2 regions of the Pseudomonas sp. NPDC089752 genome follow, and region 1 is predicted to be linked to the other one. Evidence: riboswitches for the same ligand, from Rfam matches in the RefSeq annotation. Region 1 holds a riboswitch; the other holds the start of a gene.
What was found. A riboswitch is a leader RNA that binds a small molecule or an ion and turns the genes downstream of it on or off. The one in region 1 is predicted to bind cobalamin.
Positions count from the first base shown of each region.

Region 2: linked by a shared signal. The riboswitch ahead of ACIPZF_RS19405 (TonB-dependent receptor) and the one ahead of ACIPZF_RS22120 (CbtB-domain containing protein) in region 1 are both predicted to bind cobalamin.

Region 1 covers NZ_JBIVGP010000015.1:66,664-81,324, forward strand. Annotated here, with positions in the region: gene ACIPZF_RS22055 (sigma-54-dependent transcriptional regulator) at 1-497, shown strand, start outside; gene ACIPZF_RS22060 (hypothetical protein) at 603-893, opposite strand; gene ACIPZF_RS22065 (GntP family permease) at 977-2,329, opposite strand; gene ACIPZF_RS22070 (gluconokinase) at 2,442-2,981, opposite strand; gene ACIPZF_RS22075 (LacI family DNA-binding transcriptional regulator) at 3,189-4,208, shown strand; partial or broken gene ACIPZF_RS22080 (PAS domain-containing protein) at 4,408-5,091, shown strand; partial or broken gene ACIPZF_RS22085 (methyl-accepting chemotaxis protein) at 5,197-5,628, shown strand; gene ACIPZF_RS22090 (transporter substrate-binding domain-containing protein) at 5,603-8,875, opposite strand; gene ACIPZF_RS22095 (response regulator) at 8,887-9,501, opposite strand; gene ACIPZF_RS22100 (DUF1272 domain-containing protein) at 9,722-9,964, opposite strand; gene cobM (precorrin-4 C(11)-methyltransferase) at 10,031-10,783, opposite strand; gene ACIPZF_RS22110 (cobalamin biosynthesis protein) at 10,806-11,216, opposite strand; gene ACIPZF_RS22115 (CbtA family protein) at 11,216-11,926, opposite strand; gene ACIPZF_RS22120 (CbtB-domain containing protein) at 11,936-12,121, opposite strand; cobalamin riboswitch at 12,227-12,450, opposite strand; cobalamin riboswitch at 12,709-12,919, shown strand; gene cobW (cobalamin biosynthesis protein CobW) at 13,018-14,085, shown strand; gene cobN (cobaltochelatase subunit CobN) at 14,089-14,661, shown strand, end outside.
Region 2 covers NZ_JBIVGP010000011.1:158,748-173,408, reverse strand. Annotated here, with positions in the region: gene ACIPZF_RS19475 (DUF1615 domain-containing protein) at 1-424, opposite strand, end outside; gene ACIPZF_RS19470 (hydrolase) at 451-1,002, opposite strand; gene ACIPZF_RS19465 (thioesterase II family protein) at 1,060-1,779, opposite strand; gene ACIPZF_RS19460 (MbtH family protein) at 1,776-1,997, opposite strand; gene ACIPZF_RS19455 (hypothetical protein) at 2,109-2,510, opposite strand; gene ACIPZF_RS19450 (LysR family transcriptional regulator) at 2,525-3,409, opposite strand; gene ACIPZF_RS19445 (alpha/beta hydrolase) at 3,556-4,575, shown strand; gene ACIPZF_RS19440 (pirin family protein) at 4,631-5,353, shown strand; gene ACIPZF_RS19435 (DUF1330 domain-containing protein) at 5,470-5,763, opposite strand; gene ribBA (bifunctional 3,4-dihydroxy-2-butanone-4-phosphate synthase/GTP cyclohydrolase II) at 5,842-6,963, shown strand; gene ACIPZF_RS19425 (ABC transporter substrate-binding protein) at 7,270-8,295, shown strand; gene ACIPZF_RS19420 (ABC transporter permease) at 8,292-9,209, shown strand; gene ACIPZF_RS19415 (ABC transporter permease) at 9,216-10,025, shown strand; gene ACIPZF_RS19410 (ABC transporter ATP-binding protein) at 10,045-11,193, shown strand; cobalamin riboswitch at 11,239-11,445, shown strand; gene ACIPZF_RS19405 (TonB-dependent receptor) at 11,556-13,682, shown strand; gene ACIPZF_RS19400 (DUF1624 domain-containing protein) at 13,884-14,661, shown strand, end outside.

The sequences.
Region 1 (14,661 bases):
TCCGCCTGCGCATCATCGCCCTGAAGGTGCCACGCCTGTATGCGCGTGGGCAGGACATCCTGTTGCTGGCCCGGCATTTCCTCGCCCATCATGGTCGCCGGTATGGCAAGCCTAACCTGCGCTTCAGTGCCGACGCCGAGGCCTTGATGCTGAGTTACAGCTGGCCAGGCAACGTGCGCGAGTTGCGCAATATGCTGGAGCAGACGGTACTGCTGGCGCCGAACGAGGTGATACAGGCGCATCAGTTGAACTTGTGCATGACCTTGGTCGATGAGCCATTGGCCCAGCCGACGGCCACGGTGTATGAAATGCCAAGGCATGAGCCGGAGCCAGGCACCAGCTTGCCGGACATGGAGCGGGACCTGGTGTGCAAGACGCTGGATCGTACGGATTGGAACGTTACCAAGTCGGCGCGGATGCTCGGGCTTTCGCGGGATATGCTGCGCTACAAGATCGAGAAGCTGGGGCTGACCCGGCCTGACAAGCGGCAGTGGTGATGTTGTCTGCACCGGCCTCTTCGCGGGGCAAGCCCGCTCCCACATGTCAGCTCTTGCATCCAGACTTGTGGGAGCGGGCTTGCCCCGCGAAAGGGCCGGCACTGATTACCGCTGTCCGCCGTCCGACCCAGCACCATCACCTTCCGACCCGCTGCCATCCATCCCCGGCAAATCGCGGTTGTCATTCTGCTTGGCTGGCGGACTGTCCGGGTCATTCCCCTGGAGGCGCGGGTCAGTATCCCGTGGCATGGGCTTTTCGATCGGGTTGAGGGTACTGTCCACACCCGGTTTGGGCGCCGGGTTGTGTGGATCGTCGGGATAGGTGGTCCCCGTGCCGACCGCCAGGGCCATCGGCGCGGCGAGCATGGCGGCGAGCAACACACTGGAACGAATCATGGGCAGGCTCCTTTGCGAGGTAGGGCTTGTACTTCTGTTCGGCCCTACCCCAAGCGCCAAGGTGCGATCACCCCGATGAGCGGTCACACCACCGTCGACAGCGCCATGATGAAGATGATGCCCACCACCGACAGGATGGTCTCCATCATGCTCCAGGTCTTGAACGTCTCGGCCACGGTCATGTTGAAGTACTGCTTGACCAGCCAGAAACCGGCATCGTTGACGTGGGACAGGATCAGCGAACCAGCACCGGTGGCCAGCACCAGCAGTTCCCGGTTTACCCCAGGCACCAGGTCGATGACCGGGGCGACGATACCGGCACCGGTGATGGTGGCGACGGTCGCCGAACCTGTGGCAATGCGGATCACCGCCGCCACCAGCCAGGCCAGCATGATCGGGGAAATTTCCGCCTGCACGGCCATTTGCCCGATCACGTTGCCGACACCGGTATCGACCAGCATCTGCTTGAAGCCGCCGCCCGCGCCGACGATCAGCACGATGGCTGCGGTGGGTGCCAGGCTCTGGTCGAGCATCTTCATGATCTGCTGGCGGCTGAAGCCCCGCGCCGAGCCGAAGGTGTAGAAGGCCAGCAGCAGGGCGGCGAGCAGGGCAGTGATCGGGTGGCCGATCAGGTCCATCCACTGGCGGACGATATGCTCGGCCGGCAGCACCACGTCAGCGAAAGTCTTGAGCAGCATCAGCACCACCGGCAGCAGCACGGTGACCAGGGTGATGGTGAAGCTCGGCAGGTTGCTTTGGTCGGACTCCTTGGCAATCTGATCCATCAGTTCCTGCGACGGATTGCCGGGGATGTAACGGGAAATGAAGTTACCGAACAAGGGGCCGGCGATGATTGCCGTTGGCAGCGCCACCAGCAGGCCATAGAAGATGGTCTTGCCGATGTCGGCCTTGAAGATGCCGATCGCCAGCAGCGGGCCCGGATGCGGGGGCACCAGCCCGTGCACCACGGAGAGGCCTGCCAGCAGAGGGATGCCGATCTTGATCAGCGATACGCCCGAGCGCCGGGCCACGATGAACACCAGCGGAATCAGCAACACGAAGCCGATTTCGAAGAACAGCGGGATGCCGACCAGGAAGGCTGCGAACATCATGGCCCAATGTACGTTCTTCTTGCCGAAGGCGCGTATGAGGGTCTGCGCGATCTGGTCGGCGCCACCGGAGTCGGCCATCAGCTTGCCGAGCATGGTGCCCAGGGCAAGGACGATGCCGACGAAACCGAGCACACCACCGAAACCGTCCTGGAACGACTTCATCACCTTGGCCACCGGCATGCCGGAGGTGAGGCCGAGAAAGCCCGCGGCAATGGTCAGGGCGACGAACGGGTGGACCTTGAAATGGGTGATCAGCAGGATCAGCCCGATGATGGTTACCAGGGCATCGAGCAGCAGGTAGGTATCTGTAGCCAGTCCGAACATGGTTTTAAGGCCTCGGTCTTATCGTTGTTTTTGGCGTTGCTTTAATTGAACTTTCGCCGTTTTCAGGCGTCGAGACAGCGCTGTCTTTGGTGAGCTGGAAGAATCGCCGGATTCAGGCGGTTCGCGCCAGGCTCCGCTCACCGCAGGTCTTTAGCCAGTCGTCGACCAAGCCCGCGAGCTTTACGATTGGCTGCGTGGCATCCAGGGCCAGGGTCAGTGGTTCGCCGCGCGGCGACTCAAGGGCGGCGAACTGGCTGTCGATCAGGCTCGCTGGCATGAAGTGGCCAGGGCGGGCGAGTACACGCTTTTCCGCTTCAGCGGGGGTGAGTTCGAGAAACACGAACACCAGCCCCGGCATCGCATCGCGCAGCGTGTCGCGGTAACTGCGCTTGAGTGCCGAGCAGGTGAGGATCGGGCGCTCACCGGCCTTGACCGTAGCTTGCAGTTCCTGACCGAGGCGAACCAGCCAGCCAGCCCGGTCGTCGTCATTCAGGGGCGTGCCGGCACTCATCTTGCGAATGTTTTCGGCAGGGTGGAACGCGTCGCCTTCGATCAGGCGGCCGCCGCTTTTTTCAGCGATGGCGGCGCCCATGCTGCTCTTGCCGCAACCGGCTACGCCCATCACCACAATGGCGGACAGGGGAGAATTCATCAGTACCTCCTGCGGGATGAGATAGCGCTGTCTCGTCGCTGACGAAACGCCACCTCTCCGGTGTTATTGATCTTGTCGTTACGCAGTATGGACGCTTGGCAGAGGGCGTGTAGTGGCCACTACCAAAGATTACATTGCCTGCGTCCTGAGACAGCGCTACCTTAGTGGCCGTTCCCCTCCCTTGCAAGTAGTAAAATTACAACATTCATGTCTCGATCAGGCTCCCGCACCACCGGTCGTCCCACCCTGGCAGAAGTCGCCAGGCTTTCCGGGGTCTCCCCGATTACTGCCTCCCGCGCACTGCGCGGTGTCAGCACCGTTGCCCCGGATCTGGTGGAAAAGGTAGCGGCCGCTGCGGCCAGTCTCGGTTATGTCGCCAACCCGGCGGCGCGGGCGCTGGCGTCGGCGCGCAGCCAGTCGGTGGTGGTTCTGATTCCGTCGCTGTCCAACCAATTGTTCATCGACACCCTGGAGGCCATCCACGAAGTGATGCGCCCTCGTGGGCTGGAAGTGCTGATTGGCAACTACCACTACGATCTTGACGAAGAAGAAAACCTGATCCGCAATTATCTGGCTTATCAGCCGTGCGGCATGCTGCTGACCGGCTTCGACCGCAGCGATGCAGCGCGGCAGATGCTGGCGGCCAGTGGGGTGCCTTGTGTGCACATGATGGAGCTGGGCGGGCAGGCGGGCGCGTTGTCGGTCGGCTTTTCCCAACAACAGGCCGGGCGCGCCGCAGCGCGGCACTTGCTCGAGCGCGGTCGGCGGCGCCTGGCGTTCATCGCCGCGCAGCTCGACCCTCGCGTGATGCAGCGCGCCGAAGGGTTTCGCCAAGCCTTGGCCGAAGCCGGCATGGCCGACACCAAGCTGGAAATCCTGTCGCCGCAACCCTCGTCCATCGCCCTGGGCAGTGAGCTTTTCAGCCAGTTGCTGGCGCAGGCGCCGGACGTGGATGGCATTTTCTTCTGCAACGACGACCTGGCCCAGGGCGCAGTGTTGCAGGCGCTGCGCCAGGGCATCGAAGTGCCACGGCAGGTGGCCATGGTCGGTTTCAATGATTTGCCAGCGTCGGCACATATGGTCCCGCGCCTGACCTCGATACGCACGCCCCGGGCTGCCGTTGGACGGGGCGCGGCCCAGGCTTTGCTGGCTTTGCTCGACGGCAAGCGGGTGGCTATCGAGCAGCAGGATCTTGGGTTCGAGTTGATGGTGCGGGAAAGCTCCTGACTTTTCTTTGTCACTAATGACTAAGTGATAGCAGTGTGCTTGCACGCTAGCAGCGCCGATCTATGCTCAGGAAACCCCGCGCATAAAGGACCCCGGCGCCATGTTCGACTTTCATCGCAAGTCTGATTTGATCGAAATTCAGCGCACTCGCCAAGCCCTGGCCGACACTCAGGCCAAGCTTGCGGCGATCAGTCGTGGCATGGCCATGATCGAGTTCGCGCCTGACGGTACCATTCTCGATGCCAATGCCCAGTTCTGCCAGGCCATGGGTTACAGCGTCGAAGAGCTGCGCGGCAAGCACCACCGGCTGTTCTGCGATCCGGCTTATGCCAAGACCGCCGAATACCAGCAGCTGTGGCGCGAGCTGGGGGAGGGCAAGGCAATCAGCGGCACGTTCGAGCGTCTCGACAAGGACGGCCGCGAGGTGTGGCTCGAGGCGAGCTACATGCCGGTGTTGGACGAACGCCAGCAGGTCACCAGTGTCATCAAGGTGGCAGCCGATATCAGCCAGCGGGTCAAGGATGAGCACGATAGCCAAAGCCTGCTCAAGGCCATTGGCCGTTCCATGGCCGTGGTCGAATTCACCCCCCAGGGCCGGGTCATCAAAGCCAACCAGAACTTTCTCGCAACCATGGGCTATCGCCTGGAGGAGGTGGTTGGCCGCCATCATGGGTTGTTTTGCCTGGCCCATGAGCGTGAATCTGCAGGCTACCGCGAATTCTGGGCTTCGCTGAACCGGGGCGAGTACCACTCGCACCGGTTCGAACGCATCAACAAGCAAGGCCAGACGGTGTACCTGGAAGCCTCCTATAACCCGATCTTCGACAGTAAGGGACGGTTGTATAAAGTGGTCAAGTTCGCCAGCGACATCACTGCGCAAGTCAGCACCCAGCAGAGTGCCGCTGATGCAGCCCATGCCAGTTCAGTACAGACCGATGCCTGCGCCCGCAAGGGCACTGAGGTGGTGCAGCAGACGGTGGAGGTGATCGAGCAGATTTCCCAGGAGCTCAACGACGCGGCGCGCAGCATCGACGCGGTAAGCAAGCAGTCGGATGTGATCGGGCAGATCGTCCTGACCATTCGCGGCATCGCCGACCAGACCAACTTGCTGGCCTTGAACGCAGCTATCGAAGCCGCCCGTGCTGGCGAACATGGTCGCGGCTTCGCGGTGGTCGCCGACGAAGTGCGCAGCCTGGCAGCCCGAACCAGCAAGGCCACGTTGGAGATCGTCGATGTCGTGCGGCAGAACCACGACCTGTCACTCACTGCGGTGGCCAGCATGCAGTCGAGCCTCACCCGCACGGGGCGAGGCGTCGCCCTGGCCAATGAGGCAGGCACGGTGATCATGGAGATCCAGCAGGGCTCACGTCACGTGGTCGATGCGATCAGCCAGATCAACTCGACGCTGCAATTGCACTGAGCGCTTCGTTCAGATCGCGCTGCAAGTGCTGCAGGCTGGTTTTCAGCTGCAGCCTTAACGCGTCGGTGGGCAAACCCTGGGCCTGGGCCTGCTCGATGGCCTCGCAATCGCGCACCACGCCGCGCATCTTGAGCATCTTGGCGCCACCCTTGATGCGGTGGGTGACGGCGCGTACTGCGTCGATGCCCGGCGCCGCGCCGAGGGCGTGCAGGGCGGCGAGGTCTTCGCTCGCGCTGTGTATCAGTTGTTCAAGCAGGCGTCGTACCAGCTGATCGTCGTCCTGGGTCAGGTGGCGCAATTCACTCAGGTTGAAATCGCTTACCGGCTTCAATGGCTTCTGCTCAGGGCTCGCGTGTGGCACGTGGGCGTTGAGTGTCCGCAGGCCAATCGGCTTGAACAGGCAGTCGTCCATGCCACTGGCGAGGCACCGGGCACGCTCCTCGGCCTGAGCGTTGGCGGTGACACCAAGCACCCTGCAAGCGGGCAGTGAGCCCGCACGCTCCAGTTGGCGGATTCTGCGGGTCAACTCATGGCCATCCATCACCGGCATGCTGCAGTCGGTGATGACCAGGTCGAACTTTGCGGCTTGCCACAGCTCCAGCGCCGTTTGGCCGTTTTCGGCCAGGGTTACCTGATGGCCCAGACTGCTCAATTGTTTTTCCAATAGCAGCAGGTTGGCCGGGTAATCGTCGACTACCAGTATATTCAGCGGCTTGCTGGTGCTTTCCTGGAGCGGCGAGGCAGCTTCGACGGGCACGGGGGCTGCACCGACGGGCAGAACCAGTTGGACCAGCACCTTGGTACCCACTTCTTCGACGCTTTGCAGGCTCAGGGTGCCGCCCATCAATTCGGTCAGGGTGCGGCTGATCACCAGGCCCAGTCCAGCGCCCTGGCGTGCCCGGGGGCCATCAGCCTGGGCGAAGGCACTGAACAGCCTCGCCTGGTCCTCAAGGCCGATGCCGATACCGGTGTCGCGCACGTTCAGTTCCACCTGAACACGATTGCCAGTCGTGGCGGGCTTGAGCAGCAGGTCGATCTGGACCTCGCCCTGGTCAGTGAACTTGATGGCGTTGCTGAGCAAGTTGGAGAGGATCTGCTTCAGACGCGTAGGGTCTGCCAGTACCCAGACAGGGCCGTCTGGCAGCTCGCTCTGCAGGCGCAAGCCTTTGGTGCGAGCGTTGCCTTCGAACACTCTCATGGTGCCGCGGACCAGCTCTACCAGGTCGGTGACCACCGGCTGCAGTGTCATGTGACCGGACTCCACGCGCGAGATATCCAGAATATCGCCGATCAGCCCCAGCAGGCCCACGGCGCAATCGTGCGCGGTCTGCAGCGCCAGGGTATCGCTGCGACCGTCCCGGCTATCTTCCAATGCCATTTCGAGCAGGCCGATCACGGCATTCATGGGGGTGCGGATCTCGTGGCTCATGGTCGCCAGGAACGTGCTCTTGGTCTGGCTGGCTTGCTCGGCATCGTCTTTGGCCTGGCGCAGTTGCTCGAGCAAGCCGCGGCTGAGCGCCAGCTGCGCTTGCAGTGCGTGCTGGGCTTCGGTGCGCTGGTGGATCAGCTTACGCAAGTAGCTGTTCCAGAACACCACGCCAGCCAGCAGTAACGCGGCCAGTACCAGTACTTGCAGCGCCAGCGTGCGGTAATTGCGCCAAGGGCTGTCACTGACCAGGGTGCTGGTACGCCAACGGTTTATCAGTTGGTCCAACTCTTCAGGTGGGATGCTCAGCAGGGCCTTGTCGAGTATGGCCTGCAGTTGTGGTTGGTCGGGGGCGACGGCGAACGCGGCAATGGCTGGGTCATCACCCAGCACGCTGGCAATGCGCAACTGGCCCTGGAAGACGTGGTTGATGTAGTACGTCGCATTGATGTGGCTGCTGAAGGCGACATCCGCATCACCGTTGGCCACAGCCTCCATCAACCCCAGCGGATTGTTCACTTCGATTATTTTGGCCAGCGGGTACTGGCGTTGCACATCGGCCCTCTGGGGCGAACCGCGCAGCAGGGCGATGCGCTGCCCGTCCATGCCTGTGGTCTGCAGTGGCCAGGTGGCCTGGCTGCGCGTGACCAGTACTCTGGGGCTGACCAGATAGGGGCGGGTGTAGCGCACGTGCCTGGCGCGCTCGGCGCCATAACCTAGCGCACCGATCATGTACGCCTCGCTGCGGGCCACCTGTTCGACCATGGTCTGCACGGCGTTGCGTTCGATCAGCTTGAACTGCAAGCCTGTACGCAGGGTGATCTGCTTGAGCAGCTCGATGGTGATACCGCTGGGGCGCTGCTGGGCATCGTTGAAGGTCAATGGCGCGAGTGCGGGGTCCATCAATACGCTGACAGTGGGATGGTTGTCTATCCAGGCCTGTTCTTCAGCGGTCAGGGCGGACAGGTGGCGTTCCAGAAGCAGGCTGGTATTGCCGCTGGTCCAGCGGCGCAGGATGCTTAGCCGCTCGCTGTCGTTGATTTTGCCCAGCGCCGCATCGATCAGGCGCCGCAGGCGTGGATTGTCCCTGGCTAGAGCAAAGGAGAAAGTGGCTGCCGGGACTTGGCAGAAATGGTCGATCTTCACCGTGCCCTGGTAGCTTTTGCCGATCAGGAAGTCGGTACTGATGGCGTCGCCCAGGTAAGCGTCCGCCTCGCCCAATTCGACCGCTGCCAAGCCAGCGAGGGTCGAGCGATAGAAGCTCAACTGTGCTTTGGGATAAAGCCTGCGGACCGTTTCGCCCGGCAGGTAGTGATCGACCATGGCAAGGCGCAGGCCCGCCAGGTCTTTGTTCTGTTTCAGAGTGCGCCCTTCGCGGGTGACGATCACTGGCAGGTCGTCGGCATAGGGCAGGCTGAGGCTCAGCTGAGCATCCGCGGCTTCGAATGCGTTGGAACTGCCCAACAAGTCGATGCTACCCGCGCGCAGGGCGGCGATTGCTTCATGGCGGCTGGTAAAGCGCCTGACTTCAACCGGTATGCCCAGCTGCTCGGCGATCAGCCCGGCGTAATCGGCGCTCAGGCCTTCATAGTCGGCCGGGCTGATGTTGATCTCGAACGGCGGATAGTCGGGGCGCGAACTGCCCAGCAGCAAGACCTTGCGCTGCTGCAGCCATTGCCGGTCCTGAGCGTCCAGCTGCAAAGGGGGGGCGGCACTGACGGCTCGCGCCAGCAACTGACGTGGTTCTGCATCGGCCAGGGTCATGGCAGGGCAGCAGGCCAGGCCGATGGCCAGGAGCAGGCCTGTCAGCGCGTGAATCATGGCAATCGCGCTCAGTTGACGTTGTTGCGCTTGGCCAGATCGACCATCTCCACCAGTGACTCGGTCTTGAGCTTGTCCATGATGCGGCCTCGGTAGGTGCTGATGGTCTTGGCGCTCAGGTTCATCTGGGAGCCGATATGCTTGTTGTTTTCACCGTTGGACAGCCGGCGAAGCACTTCCATTTCCCGGTTGGACAGGCTGCCCAGCCGAGTCGGCTCGCTGTCCAGCGTATTACTGTTGACTGCCATTTGCGGAAAGGTGGAGTACCCCTTGACCAAGGCTTTGATCGCAAAAATCAGGGCGTCGAGGTCTTCACTCTTGGTGACGAATGCGCCAATGCCGGCATCCAGGCAGCGACGTACATACAGGTCGGTGGCTTGGCCGGTCAATACCATGATCTTGGGGGCGTGTTCGAGCTGCTGCAGGCGCTTGATCACTTCCATGCCGTCCAGTCCAGGTAGGCCGATGTCCAGGACCACCACATCAGGTTGCAGCTTGCGAGCTACCTGAGCCACTTCGCTACCGTTGTCGACTTCACCAATGACTTGAAAGCGCTCGCGCTCAAGCAGCATGCGTACGGCAAATCGAACGGTAGAGTGGTCGTCGACGATCAGCACGGTTGTCATGAAGATAACTCCTGTCGGAATGTGGGCCAATTCCCTGAGCTAATCAGGAATACGTCTGCAAGATCTTTCTGCAGCGCAGCACGATACGACCATTCCGACGCCTTGGTAATGGCGAGTATAGATCTGTTGACTAATGATGTTGGCGTTGTTGAAAAATCCTACAAAAATGCCTGAAAACAGGCATCTTTGGATCGACTTCGATGTTATCTGCAATGATTGGTTACTTGCAGGCGGTGTGGGATTTCAGAACGCGCTGAGTAGAAGCGGGATTGTTGTGCAACGCCTGGCCGACGCGGGCGGGGCGTTGCAGCAGCTGGCCGGTACAATTGGGGCAGCGGCCGTGGAAGCGGGTTTCGGCACAAAGGCGGCAGAACGTGCATTCGAACGAGCAGATCAGCGCATCAGGGCTATCGCCCGGCAGATCAGCATTGCAGCATTCGCAATTAGGGCGTAGCGCCAGCATGGGCATGACTCCAGTCCGTGGTCAGGAACCTGGAGTCTGCTCCGGCCATTGGGCACTTGGCAACGGTTAGTCGGCTGGCCGATAGAGGTGTGCATGGCCGGCGCGATACAGGGCGGATGCGGCGAACGGCGCGTCTCCCAACACGTGGCCAACGAGGATCAAGGCGGTGCGACGAAAGCCCTTGGCGGCGACTTGCTCGACGATGTCGCCGAGGGTGCCGCGCACCCAGTCCTGGTCCGGCCAGGTCGCGCGGTGCACCACGGCCACAGGGCAGCCGCTGCCGTAATGGGGCAGGAGTTCGTCGACGATGCGTGCCAGGTGCTTGACCCCGAGGTGGATGGCCAAGGTGCTGCCATGCCGGGCAAGATCGCCCAGTTGTTCCCCGGCAGGCATCGGTGAGCTGTCGCCGTAACGGGTGAGGATGACGGTCTGCGCCACCTCGGGCAGGGTCAGCTCGCAGCCCAGCAAGGCGGCGCTGGCAGCGGTGGCCGTCACCCCAGGGATGATCTGGTAGTCGATACCCAGCTCGCGCAGGTGGCGGATCTGCTCGCCGATGGCTCCATACAAGCTGGGGTCGCCACTGTGCACGCGGGCCACGTCCTGGCCTTTTGCATGCGCTGTGCGCATGGCGTCGATGATCTGTTCCAGATGCAGTTCAGCACTGTTGATGAGCGTTTCGGCCTGGTGGCCTTCGAGTACAGCGGCGGGTACCAAGGAGCCGGCATAGATGATCACCGGGCATTGACGGATCAGGCGTTGCCCTTTGACCGTTATCAGCTCGGGGTCACCGGGGCCGGCGCCAATGAAGTAGACCGTCATGAAAAATCCTTGGATGTTGCGATTATTCGCCGCAGGCGAGGGCGAGGGTAGCGGCGCCGAGCGTTTGCCGTGGCACCCGCAGCTGGGTACTGCCGTGATTGAGCTGCGCCAGCGCCAGCGCCGTGCTCTCCGCAACGCCCCAGCAGCCACTGTGGGCAAAGGCTTGCGCGGAGCGATGGCTGAGCAAGGGCTCGAACGCCTGGAGCTGGTTGGCGTAGAAGATCACCAATGGCAGGTTGTGACGTTTGGCGAGTTGTAGCAGGCCAGGCTCGTCGGCTTTCAAGGCGATACTGGCGATGCCCTGCAAGGCTGACAGCGCCAGGCCATGGTTGTCCAGTGCTTGGCGCAGCAGGGTGTCGAGAATGTCCACCGGGCAGCCCCGGCGGCAACCGAAGCCGGCGTACAGCGCCAGCTGCGGTTGTTCGCTGGCCATCACGCCTGGCTGGAGCGGCGATACAGCCAGGCACTGAGCAGCCCCAGGGCCAGCCAGAAGGCGGCATTGGTCAGCCACGAAGCGATCTTGAACTGAGTTTCCAGGGCTTCGGGGGCCAGACTTGCGTGAACTTCGGGCTGTGGTGCGCCGATGACATGGGGCATCACCAGCAATACCACGCCCAGCGCCTTGAGCAGCCAGTGCCGGGCAAATACCAGCAGGGCCAGGCCGGCAGCTGTGCTGGCAGCAGTACCGATCCACCAACTCTGACGCAGGCCGAGGTCGGCGGCGGCAGTACCGGGCAGCTCGGGCGGCAGGCCCAGCGTGGGCGCCAGGCAGAACACGGCGAAGCCAGCCAGGCCCCAGAGCGCACCGGTGCCAACGCGGCCAGGCTCGCGCAGGCTGTAAAGGGCAGCGAGTATCAGTGCGAAGCCGACGGCGACGACCAGATTGCCACCGGTGGTGGAGAGGATGCGCTGCCAGCCGTCTTCTGGCGACCAGGCCTCTTCGCTGTGTTCATGCCCGGCGGCATGTTCATGGGCAACGGCTGCTTCACCGTCATGGCTGTGCTGCTCGACGGCAGGCGCCGCCGATTCGTAGGTTTCCGCCTGCAGAATCAACGGAGCCACCCAGAAACTTTGCAACAGGGTAAGCAGCAAGGCTGCAAGCAGGCCGCTGAACCCGGCGGTGCGGGCAATACGCTTGATCATGGGGCGGTCTCAGTGGCAGGGGAAGGCGGCGCTGTGGCGGGTGTCATGCGCGGCATTGTGCACGGCTTCGAGGTGCGAAAAACCGGCGAAGTAGACCAGGCACAGGCCCAGCAAGCTGGCGGCGGCGGCGATGACCACGCGCTGGCTGAGGGTGACGGGAGTGGCGATAGCGTGCTTGGTGCTGGTGATGGGCATGACGCGTTCCTCTGCTTTGCTTTTGTATGGGCAACGGGGCACAGGCGAGCGCGACAACCCCGGACCTCAAGGCCCAGGGGAATGCGACAGCGCCCGCCCACCGCGGGGTGTTCATGAACGCCAGGCCGGTCTCCGGGCTTGCGAGGAGGAGCAGGGCTCCTGATAAAGCGTCACCTTCCCATGCCGTACTGCGTGGCACAGTGGTCCAGACGTTTCACTCGCTTACCGTTGCGGGGGCAGCACCGGGTTTGTCGCGCCCTGGTGGGGGCCTGCGACGCACCGGTTTCCCGTTTCACCCCCGTGGGGGCACCTGAACGCGAGGTGTAAGGAGAGCACGGGGGAGGGTTTGCGTCAATTGGTTGGGGGCGGTGTGTTCGCTTGAGATTTGTATTGCCCTTGAGATCGAGCGCCGCCGCGCGGCGCATCGCGGATGAATCCGCTCCTACGGTCTACCCACGGCCATTTGTGGCAACGGCGGCCGTGGTGGCCTGTAGGAGCGGATTCATCCGCGATGCGCCGCGGGCGGCGCTCGATCTACAGACCAATACAAATCTCAAGCCATGAGTTGACCATCCCCACCCCCCCGCGTAGCCTTGCCGCTTCGAGGTTCTTCGGCCACGCCGAAGCTAAGACGGGAACGCGGTACAAGCCGCGGCTGCCCCCCGCAACTGTAAGCACCGAAACGGATCGACACAGCCACTGCGCCCAGACGCGGGAAGGCGTCATCCCGCCAGCCCTGTTCAAAGAGGGGCCGGAACGGTGCAAGCCAGGAGACCTGCCTCGCAACGTTTTCGACTTTCAACCGGGCGGGGTGATCCGGTGGCGAACGAGCCCGGCCATCTGGCCCGCGGCTTTCGTCCCGCATGCCCGCGCCATCCTGCCAAGGGCAACGCGACATGAAAACACTGGCCAAGCTCCCCGTCACCATCGTCACCGGCTTCCTCGGCTCGGGCAAGACCACCTTGCTCCGGCACATGCTCGACAACGCCCAGGGCCGCCGCATCGCAGTGATCGTCAACGAATTCGGCGAACTCGGCATCGACGGCGAAATCCTCAAGCAGTGCAGCATCGGCTGCACCGAGGAAGAGGCGAGCGGCCGCGTCTATGAGTTGGCCAACGGCTGCCTGTGCTGCACCGTGCAGGAAGAGTTCTTCCCGGTGATGCGCGAACTGGTGGCGCGCCGCAGCGACCTTGATCACATTCTCATCGAAACCAGCGGTCTGGCCCTGCCCAAACCGCTGGTGCAAGCTTTCCAGTGGCCGGAAATCCGCAACGCCTGCACCGTTGATGCGGTCATTACCGTCGTCGACAGCCCAGCCGTAGCCGCCGGCACCTTCGCCGCCTACCCGGACCAGGTCGATGCCCAGCGCAAGCTCGACCCCAACTTGGACCATGAATCGCCCCTGCATGAATTGTTCGCCGATCAGTTGGCCAGCGCCGACCTGGTGGTGCTGAACAAAGCCGACCTGATCGGCGCCGAGGGCCTGGCCAAAGTACGCGCTGAGGTTGCTGAAGAACTGCCGCCAGCGGTCAAGGTGATCGAAGCCAGCAGCGGGCGCTTGCCGCTGGAAGTGCTGCTGGGCGTGGGCGCCGAGTCGGAGGCGCACATCGATGGCCGCCGTACTCACCATGACTCGCACCACGACGGCGACGATCATGACGATCACGACCATGACGCCTTCGATTCCATTTCCATCGACCTGCCTGAAGCTGACGAAGCCCTGTTGCTCGATGCGCTGACCCAGTTGGTGGTGGAGTTCGGCATCCTGCGCGCCAAGGGCTTCGCGGCCATCCCCGGCAAGCCGATGCGCCTGCTGGTACAGGGTGTGGGCACCCGCTTCGACAAGCATTTCGACCGCGCCTGGCGCGCCGACGAGCCGCGCATCACCCGCCTGGTGCTGATTGGCCAGGACCTCGATGCCGCGCAACTGGAAGCGCGCCTGCGCCAAGCCCTGGGCGCCTGACCCATGCACCTGCTGCGGACCCAGCCCGGCGGCTTCGTGCCGGACGACAGCATCGCCGACCTCGGCCAGACGCCCGCCGAACTGGTGATCCTCTGCAGCGGCGATTCGCACCTGGCCCTGCTCGCCGAAACCGCCGAGCAACTGCCGGATGACTACCCCAGCCTGCGCCTGGCCAACCCCATGCAAGTGCAAAACCACGCCTCGGTCGACTTGTACGTCGACGAGGTCCTGCGCCATGCCAAGGTGATCCTGGTGTCGTTGCACGGCGGCGTCGGCTACTGGCGCTATGGGGTCGAGCAATTGGTCGAACTGGCCTCGCGCGGCGTACAGTTGATCCTGGTGCCCGGTGACGATCGTCCCGACCCCGAGCTGACCGGCCTTGGCACGGTCACGGGCGAGCCGGCCGAGCGCCTGTGGCATTACTTGCGCCAAGGTGGCAAGGCCAATGCCGTCAACCTGTTCAAGTGCCTGGCCAATCAGTGGCTGGGCCGCGATTACAGCTGGGATGCGCCGCAGCCATTGCCACGCACCTCGGTCTACCATCCGCACATCCCCGCAGCCGCCCTGGAGGACTGG
Region 2 (14,661 bases), on a different contig from region 1:
CGATGAACTCGTCATACAGCGCGCTCAGCTGCTTTTCGCTGCGCACCGCGAGCAGCCGATGCTGGTAAGTCTGGCCGTTGCCCGATGGCGTATTCAGCGCCCCGTCGACCAGCAGGTGCGGAACATGCAGGCCAGCCGCGCGACGGTCGATCTCGGCGCGGGCGATGCGCCCCAGATTGGGCACCTGCGGGTCGGCATTGAAGGTCGACTCCTGCTCGGTCACCGCCAGCACCGCACACAGGTTGCTCTTGCTTGGCGTGATGCGCTGGGCTTCGAACGCCACCTGGATATCTTTAGCCCAACCCGCGCGGTCCTTGGCCTGGGCCGGCAGCAGGCGCATGAGCTGGGCGCGCACCTGGGCGGGATCGGCTTCGGGCTCTTCCTCGCGACGCCCGGCGCAACCCTGCAACAGTGCCAGGGCCATCAGCCCGGTCGCCAGTAGCCGACCGTTCAGGGTTGGTCACCGACCAGGTAGGTCTTGCTGATATGGCGGAACAGTGGATGGCTGGCGCTGCCCATCAATTCGAACAGGACCATCTCTCGGGTGACGATTTGCGCACCGGCCTGGCGCATGCGCGCAAGCCCTGCTGCCTTGTTCGCCGGGGTACGGCTGTCGCAGGCATCTTCGACCACGAACACCTGCTTGCCCAGGCCCAGCAGGCCGAGCACAGTCTGCAACACGCAGACGTGGGTTTCCATGCCGCAGACGATCACCTGCTCGCGGGCCAACAGGCTCGCAGGCAGGCACCGGGCCGCCACGCAGGAGAAATGGTTCTTTTCCACCACCTCGGCCGCCGGTGCCGCAGCGATCAGTTCAGGCAGGGTATGGCCCAAGCCTTTGGGATATTGTTCGGAGATCACCACCGGCAGCTCCAGTTCGGCACTGGCGGCCAGCAACCAGCGCGCACGGGCGCGGGTGCCCTCGGGGTCGCTCATTGCACCTATGAGTTTTTCCTGGATGTCGACGGCCAGCAGCGTGGCCTTGTGAGGATCGATCAGCATGGTCTGCCTCTTGCCTGGGGAAAGGCCTAGCCTCCCCCAGGCAAGCGGTGACGTCAATCAGGCGCAGAGCCGATGTGGCTCCAGCGACTCTGCCAGTGCAGCGAGGACGCGGTCCTCCTGCTCATGGATGAAGAAGTGGCTGCCAGGGAACATGCGCAAGGTGAACGCGTCCTGGGTTTCCTTGCCCCAGGCCAACAACTGCCCCTCGTTGGCCCGGTCGTCTTCGCCCCCGAACACGTGCAGCGGGCACGCCAAGGCTGGCCGTTGGCGATAGGCATAACGGCCACACAGCAGGAAGTCGGCACGCAGAATCGGCAACGTCAGACTCATCAGCTCTTCATTGGCCAGCACCTCTTCCGGGGTGCCGTTGAGCTCGCGCAACTCAAGCTTCAGCTCGTCGTCGGTCTTGGGGTCGCGCCAGTTCTTGCCGTCATAGTCTTCACGCCGGGTAGGCGCTGCGGTACCACAGGCAAACAGCGCCAGCGGTGGCGGGCAGCCCAGCGCCTGCAACTCGTGGGCGAGCTCGAAGGCCAGCAGCGCGCCCAGGCTATGGCCCAGCAATGCATACGGCGTAGTGGCTGCGTGGCGCTGCTCTTCCGCCAGTTGCCGAGCCAGGGCCTGCATGTCGGTCTGCAGCGGCTCGCCCATGCGCGCGCCGCGCCCGGGCAACTCGACCGGACGAACCTGCAGCCAGGCTGGCAGCTTGCGCCGCCAGCGGCTGTAGACCATGGCGCTGGCCCCGGAATACGGCAGGCACAGCAGATTGAGCGCGGTCACTGTGCGGCAGCGTCGGCCATCTTCTGACGCAGGCTGAGCGGGCGCATGTCGGTCCAGACCTCATCGATGTATGCCAGGCAGTCCTTCTTCAGGCCGCTCTTGCCCACAGCGCGCCAGCCGTTGGGAATCGCCTTGTAGTCGGGCCAGATGGAATATTGCTCTTCGTGGTTGACCACTACCTGGAACTGGATATCGTCGCGGTCGAAAACGGAAGTCATTGCCTGTCTCCTTGAATGAGGTATGCCGTTACGCCCATGGCGCAGGGCGGCTTTCAAATAGACGTTGGCAGCTTCGGAAAAATTAGGGGCGATTGCGCGTGTGCCCAGCCGTCAGGCATCCCTCAGCAAGTCATGGGTATCCAGCAGGCGGAATGCCACGTGCGGATTGCGTTCCAGCCCCCGCCGGATGGCCGCCGGAATCGCTTGCCGGGTCTTGCGGCACAAGCCTGGCTGGACATCGAGTTCGATGACGATACCACGCATGGTGCGCACCTCGTTGTGACCGGGTGCGATGTGCACGCGGATGCCGAGGTTCTCGTACATCCTTGTTTGCAGACGCTGCAGATCCTCCAGATCTTTGAGATTTTCCAGACGTTCGAGCAGGCGCTTTTCCTCCTGACGGGTAAGCAAGAGGATTCGCTGCGCCGCTGGTGGATGCTCAGCCAGCCGTTCGCGGCCGCAGTCACAGGCGCCAGGTGGGCAAGGCTGGCGCAGAGAAGGTGCTGTGCTCATGGGCTAAGCATAAGTCAGAGCTGGCCCAAGCGCTCGCGCAGAAATTCGACAAAACCCTGCACCGGCCTGGCCACTTGTCGATGCTGGGGGTACACCGCCGACAGCTGTAGCGCTGCAGGCGTCCAATCCTGCAGCACCGTCACCAAGCGTCCATCTGCCAGCGCCTGGCCTACTATGAAGGTCGGCAGGTAGGTCACCCCCATTCCGGCAATCGCCGCATCACGCAGCAGCTCGCCATTGTTGGCGCGCATCCGCCCGGTCACCGCAATGGCCTGCACCTTGTTGCCGTTCTTGAACTGCCACTGCACCTGCCGAGAATGCCCATAGGGCAGGCAGTCATGCTCTGCCAGTGCGTCTGGGCGCTGCGGCACACCACGCGCCTCAAGATACCCAGGGCTGGCGCAATACACCCGTTCGACGCTGGCAATCCGCCGCGCGATCAAGCTGGAATCCTCCAGCGCACCAATGCGCAGGGCCAGGTCATAGCCTTCGCCGATCAGGTCCACGGCGCGGTCGCTGAGGTCCACCTCCACATCCACCTGCGGATGCAGGTGCAGGAACTCGGTCAACAGGCAGCCCAGGTGCGATATGGCGAACGACAGTGGCGCACTCAGGCGCAAGGTTCCGCGCAACGCCTGGGTCTGGCCGCTGATGTCATGCTCTACCTGATGCACCTCGCCCAGCAGGCGCAGCGCCGACTGATAGTAATGCTGGCCCAGCGGCGTGGCGTCCAGGCGCCGCGTGGAGCGGTTGAGCAGGCGCACCCCGAGGCGCTCTTCGAGCTGCATCAGGCGCCGGCTGACCGATTGCTTGGACATGCCCAGGCGGTCGGCGGCGGCGGTGAAACTACCGGCTTCCATGACCTGGGCAAAGATGCGCATGTCTTCGTACGGGTTCATTGTCTCGCTCTTGGTGACAGTCAAACGCTTTATAGCCGCTTTTTCCCGCCAGTGCATCTGCTTAATCTACACACAGGTCGCAGCGATGGCCCTGAAGGCCAGGCAAGACGCCCATTACCCACACTTGCACAGAAAAGGATTCGCTCATGAACATTGTCCACAAGACCCTCACCGCCTCCCTCCTCGCCCTGTCCGTGTCCAGCGCCTTCGCCGCTGGCAGCCCAGGCGTCGAACAGCACACCCAGGCCTTCCTCGAAGCCCTGGAAAAAGGCGGCGGCAAACCTTTGGAACAGCTCAGCCCGAAAGACGCCCGCGCCGTGCTGACCGGTGCTCAGGCCTCGGTCAAGGTCGACCTGTCCGGCATCGAGGTGAAGGAACGCACCATCCAGGCCGAAGGCCAGTCGATCAAGCTGCAGGTGGTGCGCCCAGCCAACGTCAAAGGTGAGTTGCCGGTGTTCATGTTCTTCCACGGCGGCGGCTGGGTGCTGGGCGACTTCCCGACGCATCAGCGGCTGATCCGCGATCTGGTGGTGGGCTCCGGCGCGGTGGCGGTCTACGTGGACTACACGCCATCGCCCGAAGCGCACTACCCCACCGCGATCAACCAGGCCTACGCCGCGACCCGCTGGGTGGCCGAGCATGGCAAGGAAATCGGCGTGGACGGCAAGCGCCTGGCCGTGGCCGGCAACAGCGTCGGCGGCAACATGGCGGCGGTGGTCGCACTTAAAGCCAAAGAAGCCGGCACGCCGAAGCTGCGTTTCCAGCTGCTGCTGTGGCCTGTGACCGATGCCAGCTTCGAGACCGGATCGTACAAACAGTTCGCCGAGGGGCACTTCCTCACCACTGGCATGATGAAGTGGTTCTGGGACAACTACACCACCGATGCCAAGGCACGGGAACAGATCTACGCCTCGCCGCTGCGCGCCAGCAGTGAACAGCTCAAGGGCCTGCCTCCGGCGCTGGTACAGACCGCCGAGTTTGATGTGCTGCGGGACGAGGGTGAAGCGTATGCACGCAAGCTGAATGCGGCTGGCGTAAAGGTAACGTCAGTGCGCTACAACGGAATGATCCATGACTATGGGTTGCTGAACCCTCTCCACCAAGTGCCGGAAGTGCAAACGGCCCTGCGTCAAGCAGGCACTGAACTGAAAGTGCACCTTCAGTAACCTTTTCCAACTGTATGGCAGGGCTCAGATGCCCTGCCGGCTCGGGAGATCCGTCATGCTCACTGTTCGTAACGCCCAAGATCGCGGCCTGGCCTTCCACGGCTGGCTGAAATCCTTCCACACCTTTTCCTTCGGCCATTACCGCAACCCCGACGAGCAGGGTTTCTCCGACCTGCTGGTAATCAACGACGACCGGGTCATCGCCGGCAAGGGCTTCGGCGAACACCCGCACCGGGACATGGAAATCTTCTCCTACGTGCTCGAAGGCGCGCTGGAGCACAAGGACACCCTGGGCACAGGCTCGGTGATCCGCCCTGGCGAGGTGCAACTGATGAGTGCCGGACACGGTGTGGCGCACAGCGAGTTCAACCACAGCCAGGCGCAGCCGGTGCATTTTCTGCAGATCTGGATCGTGCCTAACGTGAAGGGCGCTACGCCGCGTTATCAGCAGCAGCACTTCCGTGCCGAGGAGAAGCGTGGCAAGTTGCGGCTGATCATTTCCCCGGATGGCGCTGAGGGGTCGTTGCAGGTACGGCAGAACGCGCGGGTGTACGCCGGGCTGTTCGACGGCGCGGAGCGGGCGAGGCTGACCTTGCCGGAGAACCGCCACGGTTATGTGCATGTGGCGCGGGGCAGTATCGAGCTCAATGGGCAGGTGCTGAATGAGGGTGATGGTGTGCGGGTGCGGCAGGAGCAGCTTCTGGAGTTGAGCAATGGCTTGGATGCGGAGGTGCTGGTGTTTGATCTGCGGCCGCATGAGTTGCCGGGGATGCCATAAGCAGGACTGGCCCCTTCGCGGGGCAAGCCCGCTCCCACAGGTTCACCACAGCCTTCGAGCAAGTGGAGATCCTGTGGGAGCGGGCTTGCCCCGCGAAAGGGCCGGTATTGATCAGCTCAGGGCTCGAACCCTTCAACAATGATGACCTCAGCCTTCGCCACACCCTGGCGATGGCTGCACGCCTCCTGGTACAGATCGGACCGATAGCAGGCCACCGCCTGCTCATACGATTCGAACTCGATCACCACGCTGCGTTGCGGCGTCGGCCGCCCCTCCATCGCCTCGCTCCTTCCGCCCCGCGCCAGTAAGCGCCCGCCAAATGCCACGAAGGCAGCAGGCGCCCGCTGGGTGTACTGCTGATATTGCTCCGGGTCGGTCACGTCGACGTGGGCGATCCAATACGCTTTCATCCGCTGCTCTCCTGTTGCCGAATTATTTATGTATGATGGTATACCATAATAATCACCCCATCACAGTGAGCGTGCAACATGGCCTTCAACAGCATCGAAGAACTCCTCGAGGACTACCGGCAAGGCAAGATGGTCCTGTTGGTGGACGACGAAGATCGGGAAAACGAAGGCGACCTGCTGATCGCCGCCGAGCGCTGTGACGCCCAGGCCATCAACTTCATGGCCCGCGAAGCGCGCGGCCTGATCTGCCTGACCCTGACAGACGAGCACTGTCAGCGCCTGGGCCTGGAGCAGATGGTACCGGCCAACGGCAGCGTGTTCAGCACCGCCTTCACCGTGTCGATCGAGGCCGCCACTGGCGTCACCACCGGCATTTCCGCTGCCGACCGGGCGCGCACCGTGGCGGCGGCGATGGCGGCTGACGCGCGCCCCGAAGACCTGGTACAGCCAGGCCATATCTTCCCCCTGCGCGCCCGCGAAGGCGGTGTGCTGACCCGCGCCGGCCACACCGAAGCGGGTTGCGATCTGGCGCGCCTGGCCGGTTTCGCCCCAGCCTCGGTGATCGTCGAGGTGCTCAACGACGACGGCACCATGGCCCGCCGCCCGGACCTGGAAGTGTTCGCCGCCGCCCACGGCATCAAGATCGGCACCATCGCCGACCTGATCCACTATCGCCTGAGCACCGAGCAGACCATCAAGCGCATCGGCGAACGCGAGCTGCCGACGGTGCATGGCAGCTTCCGCCTGGTCACCTATGAGGACCGTATCGAAGGCGGTGTGCACATGGCCATGGTCATGGGCGATATCCGCCGCGAGCACCCCACCCTGGTGCGCGTGCATGTGATCGACCCCCTGCGCGACCTGGTCGGCGCTGAATATGCCGGGCCGGCCAACTGGACGCTGTGGGCGGCGCTGCAGCGGGTTGCCGAGGAAGGCGCCGGGGTGGTGGTCATTTTGGCCAACCACGAATCGTCTCAGGCACTGCTGGAGCGGGTGCCGCAGCTGACTCAGCCCGTGCGGCCTTACCAGCGCGGGCAGTCGAAGGTGTACTCGGAGGTCGGTACCGGCGCGCAGATTCTTCAAGACCTGGGCGTGGGCAAGCTGCGTCACCTGGGGCCGCCGCTCAAGTATGCGGGGTTGGCGGGATATGAGCTGGAGGTGGTGCAAAGCATCCCGTTCGAGCCCGGGATGTTGAGCTGAAGCGGGCACTTGTGGGAACGGGCTTGCCCCGCGAAGGCGGCAGTGAATCCACCGACGCCTTCGCGGGGCAAGCCCGCTCCCACAGTGTGCCAAGCAGGGTCGAGAGATTAGTGATGGCCGGTCGCCTTATCCTCTTGCCAAAAGCTTGGAATACCATAATATGATATCCCGTAGACCTTAAAATCGCAGGCCGCCGCCTACACTCAAAACGGCCACTGACACTTTGTTTTAGCTGCTCCCCGAATACTGTTGGCGGGCGCACCCAAAAGCCCCGCCTCGAATAACAAAAGCAACGAGGGCGTAACCATGCTGTTGAGCAAACGTGTAACCGCAGTGCTGTCCGCCAGCCTGCTGACCCTGGCATGTCAGGCCGTGCAGGCCGCCGACAGCCTGAATTTCGTCAGCTGGGGTGGGACCACCCAGGACGCCCAGAAAGAGGCATGGGCCGTACCCTTCAGCAAATCGACCGACATCAAAGTCGTCCAGGACGGCCCGACCGACTACGGCAAGCTCAAGGCCATGGTCGAGAGCGGCAACGTGCAATGGGACGTGGTCGACGTGGAAGCCGATTTCGCCCTGCGTGCCGCCAGCGAAGGCCTGCTCGAACCCCTCGATTTCAACCAGATCAAACGCGACAAGATCGACCCACGCTTCGTCAGCGACCACGGCGTCGGCTCGTTCTTCTTCTCGTTCGTGCTCGGCTACAACGAAGGCAAGCTCGGCGCCAACAAGCCGGTGGACTGGACCGCGCTGTTCGACACCAAGACCTACCCCGGCAAACGCGCCCTGTACAAATGGCCAAGCCCCGGCGTGCTGGAGCTGGCCCTGCTGGCCGACGGCGTCGCGCCCGACAAGCTCTACCCGCTGGACCTGGACCGCGCCTTCAAGAAGCTCGACACCATCAAGAAGGACATCGTCTGGTGGGGCGGTGGCGCTCAGTCGCAGCAACTGCTGGCCTCCGGTGAAGCCTCGCTTGGGCAGTTCTGGAACGGCCGCGTCTACGCCCTGCAGCAAGACGGCGCGCCGGTGGGCGTGAGCTGGAAGCAGAATCTGGTCATGGCCGACTTCCTGGTCATCCCCAAAGGCGCCAAGAACAAGGACGCGGCCATGAAGTTCCTGGCCAACGCCAGCAGCGCCGAGGGCCAGGCCGAGTTCGCCAACAAGACCGCCTACGCCCCGGTCAACGTCGACAGCGTCGCCAAGCTCGACAAGGACCTGGCGCAGAACCTGCCGACCGCCTACGCCCAGGACCAGGTCACGCTGGACTTCGCCTACTGGGCCAAGAACGGCCAAGCCATCGCTGCGCGCTGGAATGAGTGGTTGGTCAAATGAAAGTCGCCATCAACGCCCTGCACAATGCGCAAGGTGCCCCCACGGGCACCGGCGCCCCGCAAACCGCACCCCGGCGCGAACCCATGAGCCGGCGCTGGAAAGGCAGCCGTAACCTGCTGCCGGCCTTGCTGTTCCTTGGCCTGTTCTTCTTCGCCCCGCTGATCGGCCTGCTGCTGCGCGGGGTGCTGGAACCCGTGCCGGGGCTGGGCAACTACGAGCAGCTGTTCGCCAACTCGGCCTATGCACGGGTGCTGTTCAACACCTTCTCGGTGGCCGGCGTGGTCACCCTGATCAGCGTGCTGCTGGGCTTCCCGCTGGCCTGGGCGATCACCTTGGTGCCCAACGGCTGGGGCCGCTGGTTGCTGAACATCGTGCTGCTGTCGATGTGGACCAGCCTGCTGGCGCGCACCTACTCGTGGCTGGTACTGCTGCAGAGCTCGGGGGTGATCAACAAGGCGTTGATGGCCATGGGCATCATCGATGCGCCGCTGGAAATGGTGCACAACCTGACCGGCGTGGTGATCGGCATGAGCTACATCATGATCCCGTTCATCGTGCTGCCGCTGCAGGCGACCATGCACGCCATCGACCCGATGGTGCTGCAGGCCGGCTCGATCTGCGGCGCCAGCCCCTGGACCAACTTCTGGAAGGTGTTCCTGCCACTGTGCCGCTCGGGCCTGTTCTCCGGCGCGCTGATGGTGTTCGTGATGTCGCTCGGTTACTACGTCACCCCCGCCCTGCTCGGCGGTGCGCAGAACATGATGCTGCCCGAATTCATCATCCAGCAGGTGCAGTCGTTCCTCAACTGGGGCCTGGCCAGCGCCGCCGCCGCACTGCTGGTGGTGATCACCCTGGTGCTCTTCTACCTGTACCTGAAGCTGCAGCCGGAATCCCCGGTCGGCAACGCGAGGTAATCCGCCATGCTTCTGTCTCCCAATGCCATGGGCCGCCCGCTGCGCACGGGCCTGTACCTGACCACCGGGGTCATCGCGGCGTTCCTGCTGCTGCCGGTGGTGTTCATCATCCTGCTGTCGTTCGGCTCGTCGCAGTGGCTGGTGTTCCCGCCTCCGGGCTGGACCTTCAAGTGGTATGTGCAGTTCTTCGCCAACCCGGAGTGGATGGATGCTGCGCTGGCCAGCCTCAAGGTGGCTGTGCTGACGACCATCGCCGCCGTGCTGCTGGGCCTGCCTACCGCATTTGCCCTGGTGCGTGGCCGTTTCCCCGGCCGCGAGATGCTCTACGGGCTGTTCACCATGCCGATGATCGTGCCGCTGGTGATTATCGCCGTGGCGGTGTACGCACTGTTCCTCAAGCTGGGCTACACCGGCACGCTGTTCGCCTTCGTGGTCAGCCATGTGATCGTCGCCCTGCCCTTCACCATCATCTCGATCATCAACTCGCTGAAACTGTTCGACCAGTCGATCGAAGATGCCGCCGTGATTTGCGGGGCCTCGCGCCTGCAGGCGATCTTCAAGGTGACCTTCCCGGCGATTCGCCCGGGGATGATCGCCGGCGGTCTGTTCGCCTTCCTGGTGTCGTGGGACGAAGTGGTGCTCAGCGTGATGATGGCCAGCCCCGATCTGCAGACCCTGCCCGTGAAAATGTGGACCACCTTGCGCCAGGACCTGAGCCCGGTGATCGCCGTCGCCTCGACGCTGCTGATCGGCCTGTCGCTGTTGGTCATGGTCATCGCCGCCGCCTTGCGCCGGCGCACCGAAGTCAACGCTTGATTGCGCGGAGAAAACAACAATGAGTGCAGTGATCAAAGACAACGCGCACAACAAGACCCTGGTCAGCCTGCGCGGCCTGAACAAGCATTACGGCGACTTCACCGCCGTGGACAACCTCGACCTTGAGATCCAGGACGGCGAGTTCCTCACTTTCCTTGGCTCCAGCGGCTCGGGCAAGTCCACCACCCTGTCGATGCTGGCCGGTTTCGAAACGCCCAGCAGCGGCGAGATCCTGGTCGACGGCCAGTCGCTGGTGAACGTGCCACCGCACAAGCGTGACATCGGCATGGTGTTCCAGCGCTACTCGCTGTTCCCGCACCTGAACGTGCGCGACAACATCGCCTTCCCGTTGGCCATCCGCAAGCTCGGCGCTGCCGAGATCAACAAGCGGGTCGACGCCATGCTCAAGCTGGTGCAACTGGAGAAATTCGCCCATCGCAAGCCCTCGCAGATGTCCGGTGGCCAACAGCAGCGCGTGGCGATTGCCCGTGCGCTGGTGTACGAGCCGCGCATCCTGCTGATGGACGAGCCGCTCGGCGCACTGGACAAGAAACTGCGCGAAGACCTGCAGGACGAACTGCGCCAGCTGCACCGCCGGCTGGGCATCACCATCGTCTACGTGACCCACGACCAGGAAGAAGCCATGCGCCTGTCCCAGCGCATCGCGATCTTCAGCCACGGCAAGATCGTCGGCCTGGGCACCGGTTACGATCTGTACCAGAACCCACCGAACGCCTTCGTCGCCTCATTCCTGGGCAACTCGAACTTCCTGCGTATCAAGGCCAGCAGCCATGGTGCAGGCAGTTTCGAAGGCCAACCGGTGGCGATCCGCCTGACCCCTGGCCTGGCGGCCGGGCAGGATGCGCTGATCATGGTGCGTCCGGAAAAGGCCCTGGCCCTGACCACCGAGCAGGCTGCGCGCGAACCGTTGCCCGCAGGCTGGAACGAGGTCGATGCAAAAGTCGGCGAAGTACTGTTCCTCGGCGAAAGCCAGACCTGCCATGTGATGACCCCGGGCGGCACCGAACTGACGGTGAAGGCGCTGTCGGCTGCTGGCATGCCAATGCAACCGGGCGATACCGTGAAGGTGCGCTGGGCGGTGGCCGATGCCTGCATCTACACCGAATGGGCCGAAAGCGACCTGAGCAAGTCGGCCGGGGCGCACTGATCACCACGGCAGGTAAATGATTGACGCGCGCCCCGACCAGTGGTCAGATGCGCGCCAGTTTCAGGTGTCCTGCGCCGCCGTGCGCAGGGTGAAACGGGAAGCCGGTGCGTCGTGGTCCACGACAAGTCCGGCGCTGCCCCCGCAACGGTAAGCGAGTGAGGCCTTCGACACACCACTGTGCGCATGCATGGGAAGGTGAAGGCGTCATGACCCTCGCAAGCCCGGAGACCGGCCTGAAGCTTCACTTGGCAACCCGCGGTGGGCGGGCGCAGGCCGGTATCTGCGTGCGCGCCTGCGTGCGCGGTTGTGCCTTTGCGTGTTTTCCACCGGGATCCATTCATTCCTGCAGTCAGTGGAAAGACATGTCCCGTTTCTTCAAGCTTCACCCGCTGGCGGCCTGCCTGGCCGTCGCCCTGCCAGCCCTGGCCGATGACCACGACAACGCCGTCCTGGCACTACCCTCCACGGCCATCACCGACACCCACGATGAGCAGCACGTCGACCTTGCCACGCCGACCCAGGCCGGCTCACGGCTGAACCTCAGCGCCCTGGAAACCCCGGCCAGCACCAGCAACATCACCGCCGAAGAGATCCAGCAACGCAACAACCTTACCGTGCAGGACGCCGTGACCCGCTCGCCGGGCATCACCTTCGTCGGCAGCCCCGGCGATGGCGGCACCGGCTTGTCGGCCCGTGGCTTTACCGGCCACGGCTCGGTGATGACGCTGTTCGACGGCGCACGCCTGTATACCGGTGCCGGCACCCAGACCTTTCCGGTCGACCCGTGGATGGTCGAGCGCATCGATGTGATCCGCGGCCCAGCCTCGGTGCTGTATGGCGAAGGCGCCACCGGTGCGGTCATCAACGTGATCCCGAAGAAGCCCTTCAGCGGCGACATCCGCAACCACGTGCGCCTGGGCTACGGCTCCTGGGACCGCCAGCAACTGGGCCTGGACAGCGGCGGCAGCCTCAGCGAGCGCCTGAGCTACCGCCTGACCCTCAACCAGCAGGCCGGCAACGGCTGGGTCGACCGCACCGACTCGCGCAGCCTGGCCCTCAGCGCCGCGCTGCGTTTCGACGCCAGCGACGACCTGAGCTTCACCCTGGCCCATGAGCGTGGCGACGCCGAGCCCGCCAACTACTACGGCACGCCGCTGATCGACGGCCACTACCGCAGCAGCCTGCGCAAGAAGAACTACAACATCCAGAATGACCAGCAGCGCTACCACGACGAGTGGACCCGCTTCACCACCGGTTGGACGATCAACGACCAGCTCAGCGCCAGCAACCAGCTCTACTACATCAAGAGCCGCCGCCACTGGCGCAACGCCGAGGACTACAGCTGGGACGCCGACCGTGAGCAGCTGCTGCGCCAGAGCTACCTGGAGATCAAGCACAACCAGGAACAGATCGGCGACCGCCAGACTTTCACCTTCGACCATTCGCTGTTCGGCCTGGCGAGCAAGACCGTGGTCGGCGCCGAGTACAACAAGGTGCGCTTCAACGTCGACAGCAACTCGCCGTACAACGATGTGGGCGGCGACTACATCGACCCGTGGCAGCCGGCGCCGGGGTACTTCCACAGCGACTCGCCGACCCGTCCGCAAACCCTGTCCACCACCCACACCTTCGCCCTGTTCGCCGAGAACCGCCTGCAACTGACCGAGCGCCTGTCGTTGGTGACCGGCGTGCGGCGCGACCAGAACCACATCGACCGCGACAATCTCACCAACGATACCCGCAGCGACCGCAGCCTGAACGGCGGCAACTGGCGCGCCGGGCTGGTGTTCGCCGCCACCGACAACCTGTCGCTGTACGGCCAGTACTCAACGAGCGAGGACGGGGTGAACAACCTGGTCAGCCTCAGCCCGACGCAGATGAACTACGACCTGACCGAGTCGAAGCAGACCGAACTGGGCCTCAAGCAGCGCTTCTGGGACGGTCGAGGCGAGTGGACACTGGCCGCCTTCCACATCGTCAAGAAAAAGCTGCTGGTGGATGACCCGCTGACCCATGAAAAACAGCAGGCCGGGCAGCAGACTTCCGATGGCCTGGAGGCGACCCTGGAGCTGGCCTTGCCGCAGCAGTGGCAAGTGTCAGCCAATGCCTCGCTGGTGCGCGCCAAGTACGATGACTTCGACGAGCTGGTCGGCGGCGTGCCCCAGGACCGCGCCGGCAACCGCCCGGCTAACGTGCCACGGCGCACTGCCAACCTGTGGCTAAGCAAGGGCTTCGGCCAGCAGGTCGAGGCCGGTATTGGCGCGCGCTATGTGGACGAGCGTTATGCCAACACGGCCAACACCCAGAGCGCGCCGGGGTATACCGTGGTCGATGCCAATATCGGCTGGCAGGTGCTGCCGGATGTGCGCTTGGGGTTGCAGGTGAACAACCTGTTCGACCGGGAGTATGTGGCGTCGGCGTTCAGTGGTACGCAGTGGATCATGGGTGTGCCGCGGTCGTACTTTGCGACGGTGGATTACAGCTTCTGATGTGAGTCGGCTTTACCGGCCTCTTCGCGGGCAAGCCCGCTCCCACAGGATCTCCGCTGTCTCGCGATCAGTGATGCACCTGTGGGAGCGGGCTTGCCCGCGAAAGGGCCGGTATGAACAACACAAAAACACCTTTCTACTCAAATGAAATAGTTATAAGATAACGTTTCATTTGACATTCATTCCTGCCTGCGACTCTCCATGACAAGCGCCACCCCCACCCTGCTCACCCAGCGCCTACAGAGCATCGACGCCCTACGCGGTCTGGTAATCCTCTTCATGCTGCTCGACCACGTCCGCGAGACGTTCTTCCTCCACCGCCAGGTCAGCGACCCGATGACCATCGACGCCACCGACCCGACGCTGTTCGCCAGCCGCACCCTGGCCCACCTGTGCGCGCCGGTGTTCGTGCTGCTCACGGGCCTGTCGGCCTGGCTGTACGGCGAGAAGTACCAGGGCCGCAGCGATGTTTCGGCGTTCCTGTTCAAGCGCGGCCTGTTCCTGGTGGTGCTGGAGCTCACCCTGGTCAACTTCGCCTGGACCTTCCAGCTGCCGCCCAGCGTGATCTACCTGCAGGTGATCTGGGCCATCGGCGTCAGCATGATCGCCCTGTCGCTGCTGGTGTGGCTGCCGCGCCCTGTTCTGCTGGCCGTCGGTGCCGTGATCATCGCTGGCCACAACCTGCTCGATGGCCTGCACTTCGGCGTGGAGTCGGCCATGCATGTACCGTGGGCGATTTTGCATGATCGGGGTTGGCTGGAATTTTCCGATAGCCTGCGCCTGCGTACTTCCTACCCGGTGCTGCCTTGGATTGGCGTGATCGCCCTGGGCTATGGCCTTGGCCCATGGTTTGCCCGTGGCAAGGATGCGCAAAAACGCCAGAATCGACTGCTGCTGGCCGGCGTGATCGCGTTGCTGGGCTTCGTCGTGCTGCGCATGCTCAACGGCTACGGCGAAGCGCCGTGGAGCGGCTACCCGA